DNA from 3 places in the Brevibacillus ginsengisoli genome. Region 2 is predicted to be linked to each of the others. Evidence: riboswitches for the same ligand, from Rfam matches in the RefSeq annotation. Region 2 holds a riboswitch; each other region holds the start of a gene.
What was found. A riboswitch is a leader RNA that binds a small molecule or an ion and turns the genes downstream of it on or off. The one in region 2 is predicted to bind thiamine pyrophosphate.
Positions count from the first base shown of each region.

Region 1 (5,497 bases), on a different contig from region 2:
TCCTTCACCCTGGTAGCGATGTGGCAATTCGCGAACAGGCTCGCCAATCCCCAACATGACCCCTTTGCTTCCGTGATTGAACTTGCGACCAGTATAATCCAGCGTGTCGTTCGATGTGTCGTTAACGATTAACAGATCTCGCTCAGGCTGGAATCTGGCCAGGATAATCTCCAGGAACTGCTTGAAGTTGGACAAGTCGCAAGGAACATCGGAGACCATGAGGAACTTGGTCAGAGTCAATTGACCTTCGCCCAGAATGCGGAAGGCGTGGGCCATCGCTTCTTTATAGTAGCTTTCGCGGACGATGGCGCCTGCGAGAGCGTGGAATCCGGTTTCTCCATAAGTCCAAAGTGATTTTACACCTGGCATCACTACAGGGAAGAGCGGAGACAAGAGACTTTGCAAATAATCGCCGATGAAGTAGTCCTCTTGACGCGGTTTGCCCACTACGGTAGCAGGGTAGATTGCGTCTTTGCGTCTCCACATTTGATTCACTTGAAAAACAGGGAAATCATGAACCCAGGAGTAGTACCCAAAATGGTCGCCGAACGGCCCTTCTGGACGTCGAACATGTGGGGGAACAACGCCGCCAAACACAAACTCGGCTTCCGCTACAATTCGGTGAGCGTGGTTTGGCACTTCCACCATGTTGAGTTTATCCCCCATTAAAAGAGAAGCAAAGATCAATTCCGGTACCATCTCCGGCAATGGAGCTATGGCAGATACGATCATGGCAGGCGGGCCGCCAATCGTCAGGGTAACCGGCAGCGCTTGGTTGCGTTTCTCCGCTTCAAAGTGGTGGAAACCGCCGCCCTTGTGAATTTGCCAGTGCATACCAGTGGTATTTTTATCGTAAATTTGAATCCGGTACATTCCGAGATTATGTTCCTTGGTTTCTGGATGTTCGGTATAGACAAGCGGCAACGTCACGAACGGTCCGCCATCCTCATGCCAACTGGTCAATGCGGGAAGCTGGGTCAAATCGACATCCCTTGTTGAAACTTGGGTAACCGGTGCATGCGAAGATGAGATATTGCGAGTCCCGGTTTTCATCACGCTCATCAGAGGGTCTCGCAACTCCCATAAGGAAGAGAGCTTTGGTGGCAGAAGGCGATCCATTGCCCCGACCAGCTCTCGGACGATCCGTTCCGGTTTCGGTCCAAATGCCATATTGACGCGATCCACTGTACCAAACAAGTTGGTGACGACAGGAAAGGGCTTTCCTTTTACATTGGTGAACAAAAGGGCAGGGCCTTGTTCCTCAATGACACGACGATGGATTTCCGCCAATTCTAAATGAGGATCGACTAGAGCATCTATCTGGATTAATTGTCCTTCCTTGCGCAGCTGCTCAAGAAAAGAACGTAAATTGGTATGCATAACGAATAAGTCACCTCAACTAATTCACTCTTCTAAAGCCTTTTTCACTCCTTTCTACTCTACACGATGAGAACAGCTTGTTCTAGTCCTTCTTCAGGAATTTTGGCAAGAAATGTGTTAGATACGTGTATTTTGCCCAAGAATATGGATTAACTTCTCTTTCACACCAGCCCATTCTGATTGTACAATGCTAAAAAATACAGTGTCTCGCACATAGCCGTCCTGGATAATCATGTGATTGCGAAGAATGCCTTCCTGCACTCCGCCAATTCGAATGATCGCTCGTTGAGAATTGCGGTTACGCAGATCGGTTTTAAGCTGCACCCGAATACATCCCAAGGTTTCGAAGCAATGCTTGAGTAAAAGGTATTTACATTCCGTATTGGCGGCTGTTTTCCATACGGAAGGCGTCAACCAGGTAAAGCCAATCTCCAATCCGCTATCCTTTGGCGAAATATTAAGAAATCGGGTGCTGCCTATGACTTGATTATTCCGTTGATCAATGATGGTGAAGGGTAATTCCGTTCCTTTGGCCTGATTGTCAAGTGCGGTCTGGATAAACCTGAGCATATCTTCCTTTGTCCGGATGTTTGAAGTCATGTACGTCCAAATCCGTTCATCCTGTGCCGCATTCCACAAACCATCCCAATGTTCAAGCGTGAGTGGTTCAAGTCGAACATCCTTGCCAATTAATGTGACGGGTGCAACTCGCAGCATATCATGATCTCCTCTCAGCTGTTCTGGTTCAATGAAGAAACAGAACAGTTCCTTGTAATTTTGGCTAGATTACTGACAAGAGTCCCGATTGTCAAGACTCATTTTCAGATAAAAAAGACCACTCTCCGTAGAAAGTGGACATTCTAAGGCTTTCTGTTCATCGTTCCATTTTAAAAAATGGACGGCTTCACTACATAAAGCACCACGGAAAACATGAGAAGAGCAAGTCCGCATGCGGTCAGGCTAAGCTGTGGTTTCATGTTTTTGTGAGGACGAGGGAGCACACCGATGACCATCATAATGAAGGAAGACAGGAACATTACGAATAAGAGAAAATAAAGAATCACTGGGAACACCCTTTCGATAGAAAATCACGTAAACAACTTGTTAATATATGTATTAGTTTACTTGATATTACCAGTTAAATCTAGAGGGTTGTCTCATTTCAATGAACAGTGTAAACTACCTTTTGGTAAAACAATGGAATTGGCAAGATAGAACGGAGGAGCGCTTTTGTCTGACATGAACAATCCCACGGTTATCGTCCGTTTAGGAACACAGGCATTTCTCATTTTATGCCGGATGTTTGACGGATTTTATGATGATTTGAAGCAACAACAAGAGATGGATCAGGTGACAGAATCAATCGCCCAATCTCTACTCGGAGGGGTTTCCTATTTGCAGGAACAAGAATCTCCACCTAAAGAAATGAAGATCGAGTTCACATTTTCGGAAGTGTTTTTCTTGAAAAAGCTGACCAATGAAGTGCTGACGCGTTTACCAAAGACCCAAGATCAACGAAAAATGCATGAATGGCTGAACGAATGCTTGAATGCTTTTGATCTTGCCGTTAAATAAAGTATATGTAGTGGGTTTCTGACATATTTATATTTACAGCATTCCTGCCACGTGGTAGTGTGGGAATAGCCAAATTGCATACAAGTACCAAACGGGGGTCGAGCATCGTCGACTGAGAGTGTAACGAGTGTGTTACTTACCGTAGAACCTGATCTGGGTTATGCCAGCGGAGGGAGAGGTATCAGACGAAGCTATTATTTCGGTTTCATTTATGATGAAACTGATTGAGATATTCGTGCAGACAACCATCCGCCGTCGGATGGTTTTTTTGTTTACATATTGGAAAGTTTAATGGCTTTACAGTGGGAAAGTAATTAATCTTTCCTTCCATTCGCGTAAGCCCACTCAAGAAAAGACTTCGTCCGCTTGCAGCCTCCTTGGAAGTGAAGCCTAGCGAAAGAACGGAGAAAGGGATAAGAGTCGCCACTCAACCCCTTTAGGGGCGCGAAGCGTTTGGCGACTCCCTTTCGTAGTGAAAGAGCGGACTTTATTTCTTCCTTGCGAACTTCCACTGAGCGAAAAGGGACGAAGTCTTTTCTCATCCGGCAGAAAAAGAGGTGAAGAAGCTTGGCAGATAAGCTTACTTTTGAGCGAGTGAACTTTGGGTATGATCAAACCCCGATTGTTGAGAATTTATCTCTTGATGTGAAGAAAGGGGAATTCGTCAGCCTGGTGGGGCCGAGTGGAGTTGGGAAAAGCACTTTGTTTCAGCTTGCCAACGGATTGCTTCAACCCCAAACAGGCCAGATCCTGTTAAATGGTAAAGTCACCTGCGACCGCTTGGGCAAGGTGGCCTATATGCCGCAGCAGGACTTATTGATGCCGTGGCGGACGGTGGTGGAGAATGCTGCTCTTCCGCTGGAGATTCAAGGAATTCCTTCAAAAGCGGCGAGGGAACAGGTCCTAGAGCAGCTTCCCTTATTCGGCTTGATTGAATATGCCGATGCGTACCCTCGGCAGCTCTCTGGAGGGATGCGACAGCGTGTCTCCCTGTTGCGTACAACATTGACTGGCGCTGACTTGTTGCTATTGGATGAACCGTTTAGCGCGCTTGACGGAATCACGCGAATGGAGATGCAGGAGTGGTTGCTTCGTTTATGGAGCCAAATCGGCAGTACCGTGGTCATGATCACCCATGATCTGGAAGAGGCCATTCTCTTGTCTGATCGGGTTCTGGTGATCAAGGAAAAACCGATTCGAACGGTTACAGAGATACCAGTTCCAACTGAACGTTGTGTACGCGGTTCTTCACGTCACGAAGCCAGCACGCTGTTGCTTCGGGAAAGAATCTGGCGAGAGCTTCAAAGTCGAACGGACGAGAGCAGTCACCGGGGAGGAGTTGCCACATGAGCTCATCCAAAAAAGGTACGACGTTCATCTATTCCTTCTGTTCCGTCGTCGGAATGATTTTGTTATGGGAAGTCGTGTGCCGTGTCGGAAATGTCCCTCCGTTTATTTTGCCCAAACCTTCAGAAGTGATCGTTTCTTTATGGGAGTTACGCTCGTTGCTATTCGGCGAACACTTCCTCGCCACCTTGGAAGAAGTGCTGCTCGGTCTTGTAAGCTCCATCGCGCTTGGCGTATTGCTGGCCGTACTGATGAGGCTAAGTCCGATATGGGAGCGAATCATTTATCCGCACATTGTCATCTCGCAAACGATTCCGATGATTGCGCTCTCTCCCATTTTTATTATGTGGTTTGGCTATAGCTTGACTGGCAAAATTGCGATTGCCACGTTATTTACGTTTTTTCCGATTGTGGTGAGCACCTATGACGGTTTGGGCTCCTCTCCCAAAGAAATGGTTGATCTACTTCGCACGATGGGGGCCACGCGCGCTCAAATTTTTTGGAAGCTGCAAGTGCCAGCCTGTTTGCCACATTTTTTTAGCGGGGTGAAGGTAGCGGCTACATACAGTGTTGCGGGAGCCACGATCGGAGAATGGTTAGGAGCGAGCGAGGGTTTGGGGTACTTCGGCAGAAGAGCTTCCGGAAACTTTCAAGCATCCGCCTTGTTTGCCTCCATTCTGATCCTATCTGCGATGGGGATTCTGTTATTTTTACTCGCCACTGGTCTGGAACGCAGATGGACGGGTAAAACCAATCGATCATCTAAATGAGAAAAGGAGTAGTACTATGAAAAAAACAGCTTCACGCATCGGATACTTTTTGCTCGCTCTTACGCTGGCAGTTGCTTTGTCGGCTTGCGCCAATCACAGCGCGTCACAACCTGGAACACAAGATCAATCAGCGGCAAACCAAAAGGATCAGGAACTTACCATTGCCCTGGACTGGTATCCCAATGCTGTTCATTCCTTCTTATACGCAGCGGAGGAACAAGGATATTTTAAACAGGAGCATGTAAAAGTGAATCTTCAGATGCCTTCAGATGCCAACGATCCTTTGAAAATGGCTGCGGCTGGGCAAGTAGACGCCGCGATCAGTTATCAGTCCCAAATGATCCAGGCCCGTTCCGAAGGTGTTCCGGTTGTCTCAATTGCCGGTCTCGTGTACAGTCCGCTTAATGTGCTGATGGTACGTAAGG
Region 1 is NZ_JBNJQR010000006.1:291,741-297,237, forward strand. Features, by position in the region: gene ACQCN2_RS14720 (UbiD family decarboxylase) at 1-1,380, opposite strand, end outside; gene ACQCN2_RS14725 (GNAT family N-acetyltransferase) at 1,498-2,097, opposite strand; gene ACQCN2_RS14730 (hypothetical protein) at 2,268-2,444, opposite strand; gene ACQCN2_RS14735 (hypothetical protein) at 2,611-2,955, shown strand; TPP riboswitch at 3,037-3,147, shown strand; gene ACQCN2_RS14740 (ABC transporter ATP-binding protein) at 3,523-4,305, shown strand; gene ACQCN2_RS14745 (ABC transporter permease) at 4,359-5,072, shown strand; gene ACQCN2_RS14750 (ABC transporter substrate-binding protein) at 5,089-5,497, shown strand, end outside.
Region 1: it holds a riboswitch for thiamine pyrophosphate, as region 2 does, so the genes downstream of both, ACQCN2_RS14740 (ABC transporter ATP-binding protein) here and thiW (energy coupling factor transporter S component ThiW) in region 2, are expected to answer to the same signal.

Region 2 (5,497 bases):
AATGGCGATGGCAGGAAGGGAATTGGATACATTGTGTTTCCCGAACAAGGGAAGGGTTACCGCAAAGCTTATGTGATCAGGCAAATGGACAGTGAAGCGTGTTCCATGTTCGTCGGTAACGAAATGATCTGCCCAGACATCGGCTCTGCCTTCAACCGAGTAAAACCAGACTTCTCCGTCATACAGATGGCGGATTTTATGTAGGAATTCATTATCTCCATTAAGCAGCACCAGGCCGTCTTTGTCGGTATGAGGCAGCAGTTCCGCTTTGGCGAGGGCTATTTTCTCCCGCGTCCCAAAAAACTCAAGGTGAGCGTCACCAATCGTCGTAATCACGCTGTATTTGGGCTGTACGAGCGATGCCAATAGATCAATCTCACCTGGATGATTCATTCCCACTTCAAGTACCGCTGACTCGTGAGTTTCATCCAATTGAAGCAAAGAATAAGGGGCACCAAGGTGATTATTGAGGTTTTTGTAGGTTTTATAAACGGAATGCTTGGCGCTTAGCACATGGGCGATTATATCTTTGGTAGAGGTTTTTCCGTTGCTCCCGGTTACGGCTACAATGGGTATGTTGAACTGACGTCGGTAAGCGGCAGACAGTTTTTGAAAAGCTCTCAGCGTGTCATTTACGAGGATGACCCCCGTTTGGGATGGGAGCTCTGTTGGGAGTTTGGACTGATTGCTAACAAGTACGGCTGCGGCTCCTTGCTCAATTGCTTGCATGATGAAGTCATGTCCGTCACGGTTGCTCACAATTGGCACAAAAAGCGACCCCGCTTCAAGCTGACGAGTGTCAAAGTGGGCGGAGGTGATGGTCGCAGAGGGGTCACCTTGGAGAAGGATTCCTTCCGACATTTTAGCAAGCTCGGCAAACGTAATAGGTTTCATGGGTGTTCATCCCTTCAGATTTTCCAATTAGATGGTTGTTCATGTTTTTGATTCGAGGTCATGCTACCACGCATTGAATACGGAAGCAAGACTCAATCTCCCTATAGCTAACCAGATGCTCACTTTATGATATGGTGAAGACTTTTTCGCTATGTTGCCTTCATGACTGACTCAGGCCAGAAATGAAATAAAATCAACGGATTTTCATTAGTTTCAAGAATAGGTTGACCAGACCTAAGCATATAGCCTATAATGTAATTTGACAGTCTGTGCTCGAACAGTTTGTCCCACTGTTTCACACGGAGGGAGGGAATTACAGATGGCAGAAATTCGCGTTCGTAAAAATGAATCTTTGGAAAGCGCACTTCGCCGCTTTAAGCGTGAAAGCGCAAAGTCCGGTGTTATGGCTGAACTCCGTAAACGCCGCCACTTTGAAAAGCCTAGCGTAGCTAAAAAGAAAAAATCCGAAGCTGCTCGCAAACGCAAGTTTTACTAGGTGGAGGGCTAATCATGAGTGTAATGGAGCGACTCAATCAAGATATGAAGCAAGCGATGAAGGATAAAGCAGTACTGAAACTCTCCGTTATTCGCATGGTGAAAGCCGCTATTCAAAACGAAGAGATTACCAAAGGGAAGGCATTGTCCGACGACGATGTGCTGACCATCTTGACCCGTGAGTTAAAACAACGCCGTGACTCCCTCCAAGAGTTTGAAAAAGCAGACCGTGATGATTTATCGAGCAAAACCCGTGAGGAAATCGAGATTCTTACTGCCTATTTACCAGAGCAGCTAAGCGTTGAGGAGATTCGTCAACTCGTACGTGAAGCAATCGCTCAGGTAGGAGCCACCTCTAAAAAAGAGATGGGCAAGGTAATGGGAGCTGTTATTCCCAAGGTAAAAGGTAAAGCAGACGGTACTACCGTTCAAACGATAGTAAATGAAGAATTATCCTAATAGATAATTTTGCGGAAAACCCCAATCCTTTCATGAGGATTGGGGTTTTTGGTATTAGTTTCGTTGGATGAGAGGATTGGTCGAACGCTGTATCACTCCAACGACAATCCATCCGATGGAAGCGCCGATAATCGTGCTAGTCAGGAATGAGGGCAAAAACGCAAGAGCGCCCACGGATTTGCCCATGAACAGTTGAGCAAAAGGAACAGATAAGAATGATCCAATAACTCCAGTACCGAAGACTTCGCCAATCCATGCTCCCCAAGTGCGCTTTATTCGTTGATATACTAGCCCGGCCAAGAGTGCGCCGATCATGCCGCCAGGGAACGCAAGTAGTGTACCCGCACCAAGAAGATTCCGCAGCAAGGCAATAGCGAACGCGACGGTTACCGCAGGAATAGGGCCAAGCATGACAGCTGCGATCACATTAATCGCGTGCTGAATTGGAAATGCTTTGGCGATTCCAGTGGGGATTGAGACAATGTTCGAGCTGATGGTTCCGATGGCAACGAGTACGGCCATTCTGGTCAAGCGTTGAGTTTTGTTCATGTTTTCACCTCATGATGTTTTTTTACATGCAAAAAAGCCGCCTTCCTAATCCGGAAAGCGGCAACGCAACGAAGCTAGATGAAAGATAAGGTGGCAGACGAATCGAGGGAACCGACTCGTGTATGGACGTCATTCATCGTTTGCTTCCCTACGCTGGCATGATCCAGATCAGGTAATAAGGGTCTGGAACTGTAGTCCCATCTCAGCCCATTGTGGGCACCCCTAGCGTAAACTCTACATGAAATTGTGCTTATTATACGCTGAGCTTGATTTTGCTGTAAATAGCCAATTTTGATCTTGCCAGATGATGAACGGGTATGTTACCGTTATTTTTGCAATCACAACAATTTACACGGGAGCTTGGGAGAACCAGGCTGAGAGGATAGCTAATCTGCTATCGACCGTCATACCTGAACTGGATAATGCCAGCGGAGGAACGATTCATACATACGTGCATGAGCACTCTTGTACACTTTTTGTTTTCGGTGTTTGAGGAGAAATGATGTACGCGCTGGACCGCCGATACTTTTGTCGTGCGGTCTTTTATTTGACAGTCCTCCGTCTGGCGGTGATCCGATTCTACAAACAGAGGAGGTTTTTTCATGTCAAATTATCAAGAATCCCTTTCCGCCATTACTACGCCTCGTCAGTATCCCAACAGTCGCAAGTTTTATGTATCCGGGAGCCGCCCAGATATTCAGGTGCCCATGCGCGAAATCGCCCTGCATCCTACTCGAAGTATAAACGGGGAGATGAAGGAAAATGCTCCGTTGCAGATCTATGACACAAGTGGAGTCTACACGGATGAGAGCGTAAATATGAATATTCACCATGGCTTGCAACCAAAGCGCCTCAATTGGGTGCTGGAACGACAAGATGTGGAAGAATATCAAGGCATTCATCGAAAGGTTTTGCGATCCAAAGCGGGCCGTACCGTCACGCAGCTATATTACGCTCGTCGTGGGGTTATCACGCCTGAAATGGAGTATATCGCGATCCGCGAGGGTGTGGAGCCAGATTTTGTGCGTCGGGAAGTAGCTGAAGGAAGAGCCATCATCCCCTTGAATATCAATCACCCTGAGAGTGAACCGATGATTATCGGGCGCAATTTCCACGTGAAAGTGAATGCCAATATCGGGAACTCTGCGGTTTCCTCAACGATTGAGGAAGAGGTGGAAAAAATGATTTGGGCAACTTACTGGGGAGCCGATACGATCATGGATCTCTCGACAGGCAAGCAGATTCACGAGACCAGAGAATGGATTATTCGCAACTCCCCGGTTCCGGTAGGCACGGTTCCGATCTATCAAGCGCTGGAAAAAGTAAACGGAATTGCCGAAAATCTAACTTGGGACGTATACCGTGAGACGTTGATTGAACAAGCGGAACAGGGAGTTGATTACTTCACCATTCATGCGGGTGTTCGTCTCCATCACATCCCGATGACAGCCAATCGGGTAACCGGTATCGTTTCTAGAGGAGGCTCGATCATGGCGGCATGGTGCCTCGCGCATCATCAGGAGAATTTCCTCTATTCGCATTTTGAGGAAATTTGTGAAATCATGAAAAAATACGATATCAGCTTCTCGCTTGGCGATGGCTTGCGACCAGGTTCAATCGCCGATGCGAACGATGAGGCTCAGTTCGCTGAGCTGGAGACGCTGGGGGAACTCACGAAGATCGCCTGGAAGCACGATGTACAAGTGATGATCGAAGGGCCTGGACATGTCCCTATGCATAAAATTAAGGAGAATGTGGATCGACAGATGGAGGTTTGTCAAGAGGCTCCATTCTATACCTTGGGCCCGTTGACTACAGATATTGCGCCGGGTTACGACCATATCACATCCGCTATTGGGGCTGCGATGATCGGATGGTTCGGAACCGCCATGCTGTGCTATGTGACACCGAAAGAACACTTGGGCTTACCGAATAAACAAGACGTTCGCGAGGGACTGATTGCGTATAAAATTGCAGCCCACGCAGCTGATTTGGCCAAAGGACATCCAAGTGCCCAAAGACGCGACGACGCTCTCTCCAAGGCTCGTTTTGAATTCCGGTGGTTGGATCAGTTCAACCTCTCTCTTGATCCCGCGAGAGCGATTGAATATCATGACGAGACACTTCCCGCAGAAGGGGCGAAAACGGCTCATTTCTGCTCAATGTGCGGACCGAAGTTCTGCAGTATGAGTATTACCCACGACATTCGTGAGCGCTTTGGCGCGGCTGCTCAAGCTGAAATTGTGGAAGGGTATCAACAAAAATCACAAGAATTTCGGGACAACGGCAGCAAGCTTTATCGTTAAGAATGGCAAACCCTCCGGCTCACTTAAGGTCGAGAGGGTTTTTTCTTTGAAACTTACTTGCGATTGTATCGTATTACCAGTTGGTGAAGGAAAGGAGGATAAGAGTGATAAGTCGTCTAATACGTACAAGTGCTTGGGCTCTAATCGTTTGTTTTGCAATAGGTCTGCTGCTTGTCCCCTTTCAGCAAGCTGTACAGGCGCAATCTTCCAAACATGTATTTGTGATTCCAGTGAAACAGGGGATTGAGCGAGGGTTGGAGAGCTTTTTGCAGCGAGCGTTATCAGAAGCGCATGCGCAAGGAGCAGATACCATCGTCCTGGATATAGACACCCCAGGTGGCGAGATAGGAGCGGCTGGCGAGATAGGGCGGATGGTTCGAGAGAATCCGGCTAAGGTGGTTGCCTATATTGACAATCAGGCGTTTTCCGCGGGAACGTACATCGCTCTCAATGCGAATCAAATTGTGATGACGCCTGGAAGCAGCATGGGTTCAGCGGCGCCAATTAACCTTCAAGGGAATACAGCAGGGGTCAAGGTCATCTCAGCCTGGTCAGAAATGATGGCTGGAGCGGCCAAGATGAATCACCGCGATCCAGATATCGCTCGGGCGATGGTCGAACTGGACAAGGAAATCCCTGGTGTGAAGAGCAAAGGGTCCGTGCTTTCCCTTGATGCGACGAAAGCGTTGGAAGTAGGGTATGCTGACAAAATTGTAAAAGACAAACAAGGGCTATATCAATTCTTAGGTGTTCATGAGAATGAAGTGAAGGAGATTGATCCGACACTCAGCGAA
Region 2 is NZ_JBNJQR010000001.1:690,399-695,895, forward strand. Features, by position in the region: gene ACQCN2_RS03375 (UDP-N-acetylmuramoyl-tripeptide--D-alanyl-D-alanine ligase) at 1-894, opposite strand, end outside; gene rpsU (30S ribosomal protein S21) at 1,214-1,390, shown strand; gene ACQCN2_RS03385 (GatB/YqeY domain-containing protein) at 1,405-1,848, shown strand; gene thiW (energy coupling factor transporter S component ThiW) at 1,903-2,397, opposite strand; TPP riboswitch at 2,526-2,631, opposite strand; gene thiC (phosphomethylpyrimidine synthase ThiC) at 3,000-4,703, shown strand; gene ACQCN2_RS03400 (NfeD family protein) at 4,808-5,497, shown strand, end outside.

Region 3 (5,497 bases), on a different contig from region 2:
GTAGCCGACGAGTCCCTTGCGTCCGATGATCGACTGTCCTTCCAACAGAATGTCACCTTCGTCGGGAACCGATAACCCGGCGGCAAGATCGAGGAGGGTGCTTTTACCACTGCCGCTTGGTCCGATCAGGCTGACGAACTCGCCTTTGCCCACGACCAGCGAGACGTCGCGCAATGCCGTAACGGCTTCACGCTTGCTGGCGGCGAATGTTTTGGTTATACGGTTCACGCGAAGGATTTCCATTGATTCACCAACTATCTATTGTTTTTCCGGCAAGAAATCGTTTGTGAAGGCTTTACTTGGTTCAATCATTTTCGGGATCAGCTTGCGATCGTACATCCATTTGGCGTAACGGTCCCACACTTCTTCTTTTTGTACGCCCCATTGCGGCGCATCGTCTTGATACTTCGTGCTTAACCACGCCTGGCTTTGTTTTACAAGTTCAGGGTTCAGCTCCGGTGCGTTTTTGAGCAAGATAGTAGCCGCTTCACTCGGATTGCTGATCGCTTCTTGGTATCCTTTTGCTGTAGCGACCATGAATTTTTTCACCAGGTCTTTTTGTTCGTTGACGTGTTGCTCATTGGTTACGATGACTGGTGTGTAGTAGTCCAATGCAGGGTCGAGGTCTTTCACCATTTGGAGGTTCAGATCCATTTTGTTGATTTTTGCCTGAATGCCGTCCCAGCCGTAGTAAATCCATTCGACGTCAGCATCGCGGCCAATGGATTTGAAGAAATCGGTAGCCCCGAGCGTAACCATTTGAACCTTGGACGGGTCGCCTCCCGCTTTGGTCATCACAGCTTTAATCACGGCTTCTTCAGATGGCGATCCCCATCCGCCGTAACGCTTGCCTTCGAAATCTTTCGGGGACAAAATGTTCTTGTCCTTCGGTGAAGCGAAAGCGGAGGTGTTGTGCTGGATCACCGCTGCTATGGAAACAAGCGGAATATTGGTTGCGCGTGCTTGGGTAACCGCTTCCTGATAGCTCACGGCAAAATCAACTTTACCCGCTGCCGCCAATTGGTCAGCTTGAGTGCCTTGACCTGGTTGTTCAATCTCTACATCCAGTCCTTGTGCCTGATAGTAGCCTTTGTCTTTGGCCACATAAAGGCCGGAGTGGTTGGTGTTCGGGAACCAGTCGAGCATTACGGTTACTTTTTGCAGTTGACCAGTCGCTGGTTGAGCCGCTTTATCTGTTTGTGGAGCGGGAGCAGCTGATTGTCCGCAGCCTGCGGCGAGAATGCTGAGTCCTACTGTAACACTTGCGAATAGATACCGAAGACGGTTTTGTTTTGTATGATTTCGATTCATGATAAGTCTCCTTTATTCTTTACGGGATGGATACCAAGGCATGGTGACCCGCGCGATCAGTTCAATGAGAACGAACATGGCCAAGCTGAGAAAAACAATGACGAAAATCGTAGCGAACACTCGGTCCGTCTGAAACGATTGGGAGGAGCGGGTCATCAGGATGCCTAAGCCTTTGCTTGCGCCTAGCCATTCCCCGATCACCGCCCCCATGACGCTGTAGGTACCGGCAATTCGCAATCCTGAGAAGAAGAAGGGCATTGCGGCAGGGAGTTTAACCATCCGAAAAATCTGCCATCTACCCGCCCCCATGGAGGACATCAGGCGGATCATGTCTGAATCGACCAGGCGAAAACCGTCCGATAGATTCACGGTAATCGGGAAGAAGCAGACCAATGCGACGACGATTACTTTTGGCGTGATCCCAAAGCCAAACCAAATAAAAAACAAGGGCGCAATCGCCACGATGGGAATCGTTTGGGTAATCACGAGAAGCGGGTAAACCGCTTTTCGCAGATAATCCGACCAATCCATCAGGACGGCAATCAAGGTTCCCGCCAGTATAGCGATGACAAAACCGAGCAGGGTCTCGTATATTGTCTGGACACTATGCATCCAGATCAGCTCTCTTGCTTCCCACAGAGATTGCAAGATTTGGGTGGGGCTTGGCAAAATCCATACTTCGATCTTGCTTACTTTTACCCCGATCTCCCAGATCAGCAGGACGAGCATGAGCAAGCCGATGGGGAGCACGCTGGTTAGCGTCTGTGATTTACCGGTATTTTTGAAGCTTTTCATCCATGGAAACCCCTTCTGGGCGGTAATGAATTTTCATGTGAGTCATAACCTCGCTGGCTCCCGCTTGGATACAAGCTTCCTGAGCGCGCTTCACGATCTCGATCAGTTCGTCCAGTTCACCCTCCATAACGGTTTCCATTGCGCCTACCTCGTATTTGACTCCTGATTGCTGTACGACTTCAATTGCCTTGTCCACCACTGGGTAAGTATTACCATCTGCGACCTTTGGCAACACCTGAAATCCTAAATTGACGATGGGCATCAATAAAGCCTCCTTCCTCTACGATTTTTCCTTTTATGCCTTGGAAAAGCGAAAAAGCCACCCAAGTGGGCAGCCTAGAAAACAGCATGGATACAATCTTGTTCGTTTGCATTCGCGCTAGTTCCCTACGCTGGCATTACCCAGATCAGGTTAAAGGGTCGGCACCAATTCGGGTACCCTCTCAGCCAAGCTAACCTAGCTCCCCAAAACAAAAAACTCCATATGCAATTACGTGTCTCATTATAGACATTCTTTATTGGTGTGTAAATCCTTTTTACTTTTCCAGCTGCTTTTCCAAGCTGACGCATACCTTCTCTTCATGAAACCCGAAGCGTTCATATAATCTTCTTGCGGCGGTATTCTCCACACGGACAGACAGTTCAATGTGGGAGACATTCCTTTTGTCACGCAACCAGGTGATCACATGAGCGAGCAATTGGCTTCCGTATCGCTTATTCCGTTCTGCCTCCAACACGCGAATGAAGCAGATTTCTGCCGCGCTCAACGCTTCCATGATCTCTACATAAGTGTACCCGACCATCCGATTCTGCTCATAAATGAGAAACAACAGATGCGTGTCGCTGATCCGATTGACGATATCCGACGCGCTAAAATAAGCGTCTAACGGATGTAGGCTATTAAACGATTCAAGATCGCCTGTCGTATAGGGACGGATGGTTACGCTTGGATTGGACGGTACAGACGGAAGGGGCGTACCCGAATTCAGTTCAAGCGAGAGAGATGCTTCAGCGTTATATACGACAAATCCAAGGCCGCCGAAGAATGCCAAACCGTTCTGATTCTTCTCATCTAAAGAAATCCGAATTTTCTCGTATGAATGAGGGATAAGCAGTAACAGTTGGTCCCACAGTTCGGAGACGACTCGTTGCCAGTCAGATGCACGTACATAAGGTCCCAATATTCGGATTAAGCCTTGTTCGGGGAAGGGATAGTAGCCAAGCGCTCCGATAAGCTGATCTTCTGCTGAAGTTTCAGCTGATAGAGCAAGGACAAACACCTCTTCGAAAGGCAGACCGGCTAGTACCTTCTTGATACTTTCCATGTCTGAGGGAAGCCAGGGGTTATTGTGCTCGCGATGTTGATTCATGAACGCAATAAACTGCGAGACTTCTGGTAATTGTTGAATTGTTGCCAGCTGGTAAGCAATCATTCCGGGTCCCCTTCTCGAGATAAGTTGAACGAATCGCCCAAATCATGTACCTCAGGCGGGCATTTGTCATATGCTACACAAATTACGGATACCTATGTCTATGCAGGCGACAAGTACAATAGAACGTAACTTCAAGCTCAGGTGATGCTAAATGAATATACTTGGAGTAATGGCCAGTCGTGTAATCCATCCTGATCGATTCGACCCATATGATGAAGTGGCCAGGGAAGCAGGATTTGATCGAGTGCTTGTCTATCGCCCAGAGGATGTCAATCTGACCACTGGCAAAATAAGCGGCTTCGTAAGAGAACAGGGAAGCTGGAACAAAAGGATCATGAACGCCCCGCCCATCACGTTTGACATCGGCTATTACCATGATCCGAAGGTGGTCGGCAAGGTACGACAGATTAAGAATACGCCATCGATTGCTTTTCTCAATTACGGACTCGGCAACAAATGGATGATTCATCAAAAATTATTTCCATTTGAAACCGTACGTCCCCACCTTATTCCAACCGAAGTGGTGGTGGACGGCAAGCAGGTAATGGACTGGATGGAGCGTTATGGAGCCGTCATCTTGAAGCCTATCAACGGAAAAGAAGGCAAGGGAATTGTACGGCTCAGCAAAACAGGAGAAAACGGTTCGGGCGGTCCTTATCTGTTGGAGGAACAAATGAACAAAAAGCCACTCGCAGATGAGCAGGGGGCCATTCATCAGATTGAGCGGATTCTCCAAAGCGGGAGATACATCGTGCAAAAGTGGATTCCCATCGTGAACCGGGAAGGACTTGTCTATGATGTGCGTTCACTGGTCCAGAAAAATCAGAAGGGCCGTTGGGAGATTACAGGGTTGGCCGCGCGTCAGGGGGCAGCAGGAAAAATTACCTCGAATCTGATGGACGGTGGAACAGCTTTTGAACTGCTCCCTTATTTGAAACACCACTTTGGTAAGAAGAAAAGCCGCAAACTTTATCAAAAGATCAAAGAACTTTCGCTTAGAATTCCCGGCTGCCTGGAAGAAGCCTACGCCAGGCGACAAGCAGATCTGGGACTTGATCTGGCCATTGATCCAGAAGGAGAGATTTACTTGATTGAGGTGAACGTAAAGCCGGGGAAACTTCCATTTCGGCAGGTATTCGGCATCCACACCAAACAGGACAGTATTCGTCAGCCGATCTACTACGCGGCTTCTCTCCTGGGGATAAAAGCCTAGTCAATACCGGTATAATCAACTAAAGCAAGTCCCTTCCCGAGTGAATATAGTATGGCAAAACCATCTGGATCACTTGGGGAGGGGGTTCAACAATGAGGAAGCCGGTTATTGATAGGCAGGTAGTAACTGTAGCAACCATGACATACGATACAATTCTGGCGCGAGACGGTAAGTGTGTTCTGCCCAAGGGATACCAGATCGTTGCTGGACTTGGCAAGAGTGAAGATCCGCGACTAGGGATTATCGCTCAATCGGACACCCAAATTGTCGTCTGTTTTCGGGGAACGGGGAATTGGTTTGATATCTACAAGGATTTGACGCTCAATCAGATTCCGTACCCATTTGTGAAACAAGCGGGAAAGACTCATCAGGGTTTTACCGAGATGTATGAAGGAACGATTCGCTCCCAGCTGTTCAATATCCTCAGCGGGTTGTCCCACAAGAAACAACTGATTCTCTGCGGTCATAGTATGGGTGGCGCCATTGCAACTTTGGCGGCGCTTGACCTTGCCTGCAATTCAAAATTTAAACATCCTCATGTGTATACATTCGGTTCTCCGCGAGTCGGCAATTCCGCCTTTGTCCATTTATTTAATAAGACCATTCCATTCTCTTATCGCATTGCCAATCGCTATGATGTCGTTCCGCATTTTCCTCTGAGGAGGACCTTCCAATTACACTATCGGCATGTTCACTCATTGGTCAGGATCTCGTTTCGACAGGGCGGAATCGTGCCCAATCATGA
Region 3 is NZ_JBNJQR010000005.1:193,410-198,906, forward strand. Features, by position in the region: gene ACQCN2_RS12310 (ABC transporter ATP-binding protein) at 1-243, opposite strand, end outside; gene ACQCN2_RS12315 (ABC transporter substrate-binding protein) at 259-1,311, opposite strand; gene ACQCN2_RS12320 (ABC transporter permease) at 1,324-2,106, opposite strand; gene ACQCN2_RS12325 (thiamine-binding protein) at 2,081-2,368, opposite strand; TPP riboswitch at 2,472-2,584, opposite strand; gene ACQCN2_RS12330 (GNAT family N-acetyltransferase) at 2,643-3,539, opposite strand; gene ACQCN2_RS12335 (YheC/YheD family endospore coat-associated protein) at 3,691-4,752, shown strand; gene ACQCN2_RS12340 (lipase family protein) at 4,845-5,497, shown strand, end outside.
Region 3: it holds a riboswitch for thiamine pyrophosphate, as region 2 does, so the genes downstream of both, ACQCN2_RS12325 (thiamine-binding protein) here and thiW (energy coupling factor transporter S component ThiW) in region 2, are expected to answer to the same signal.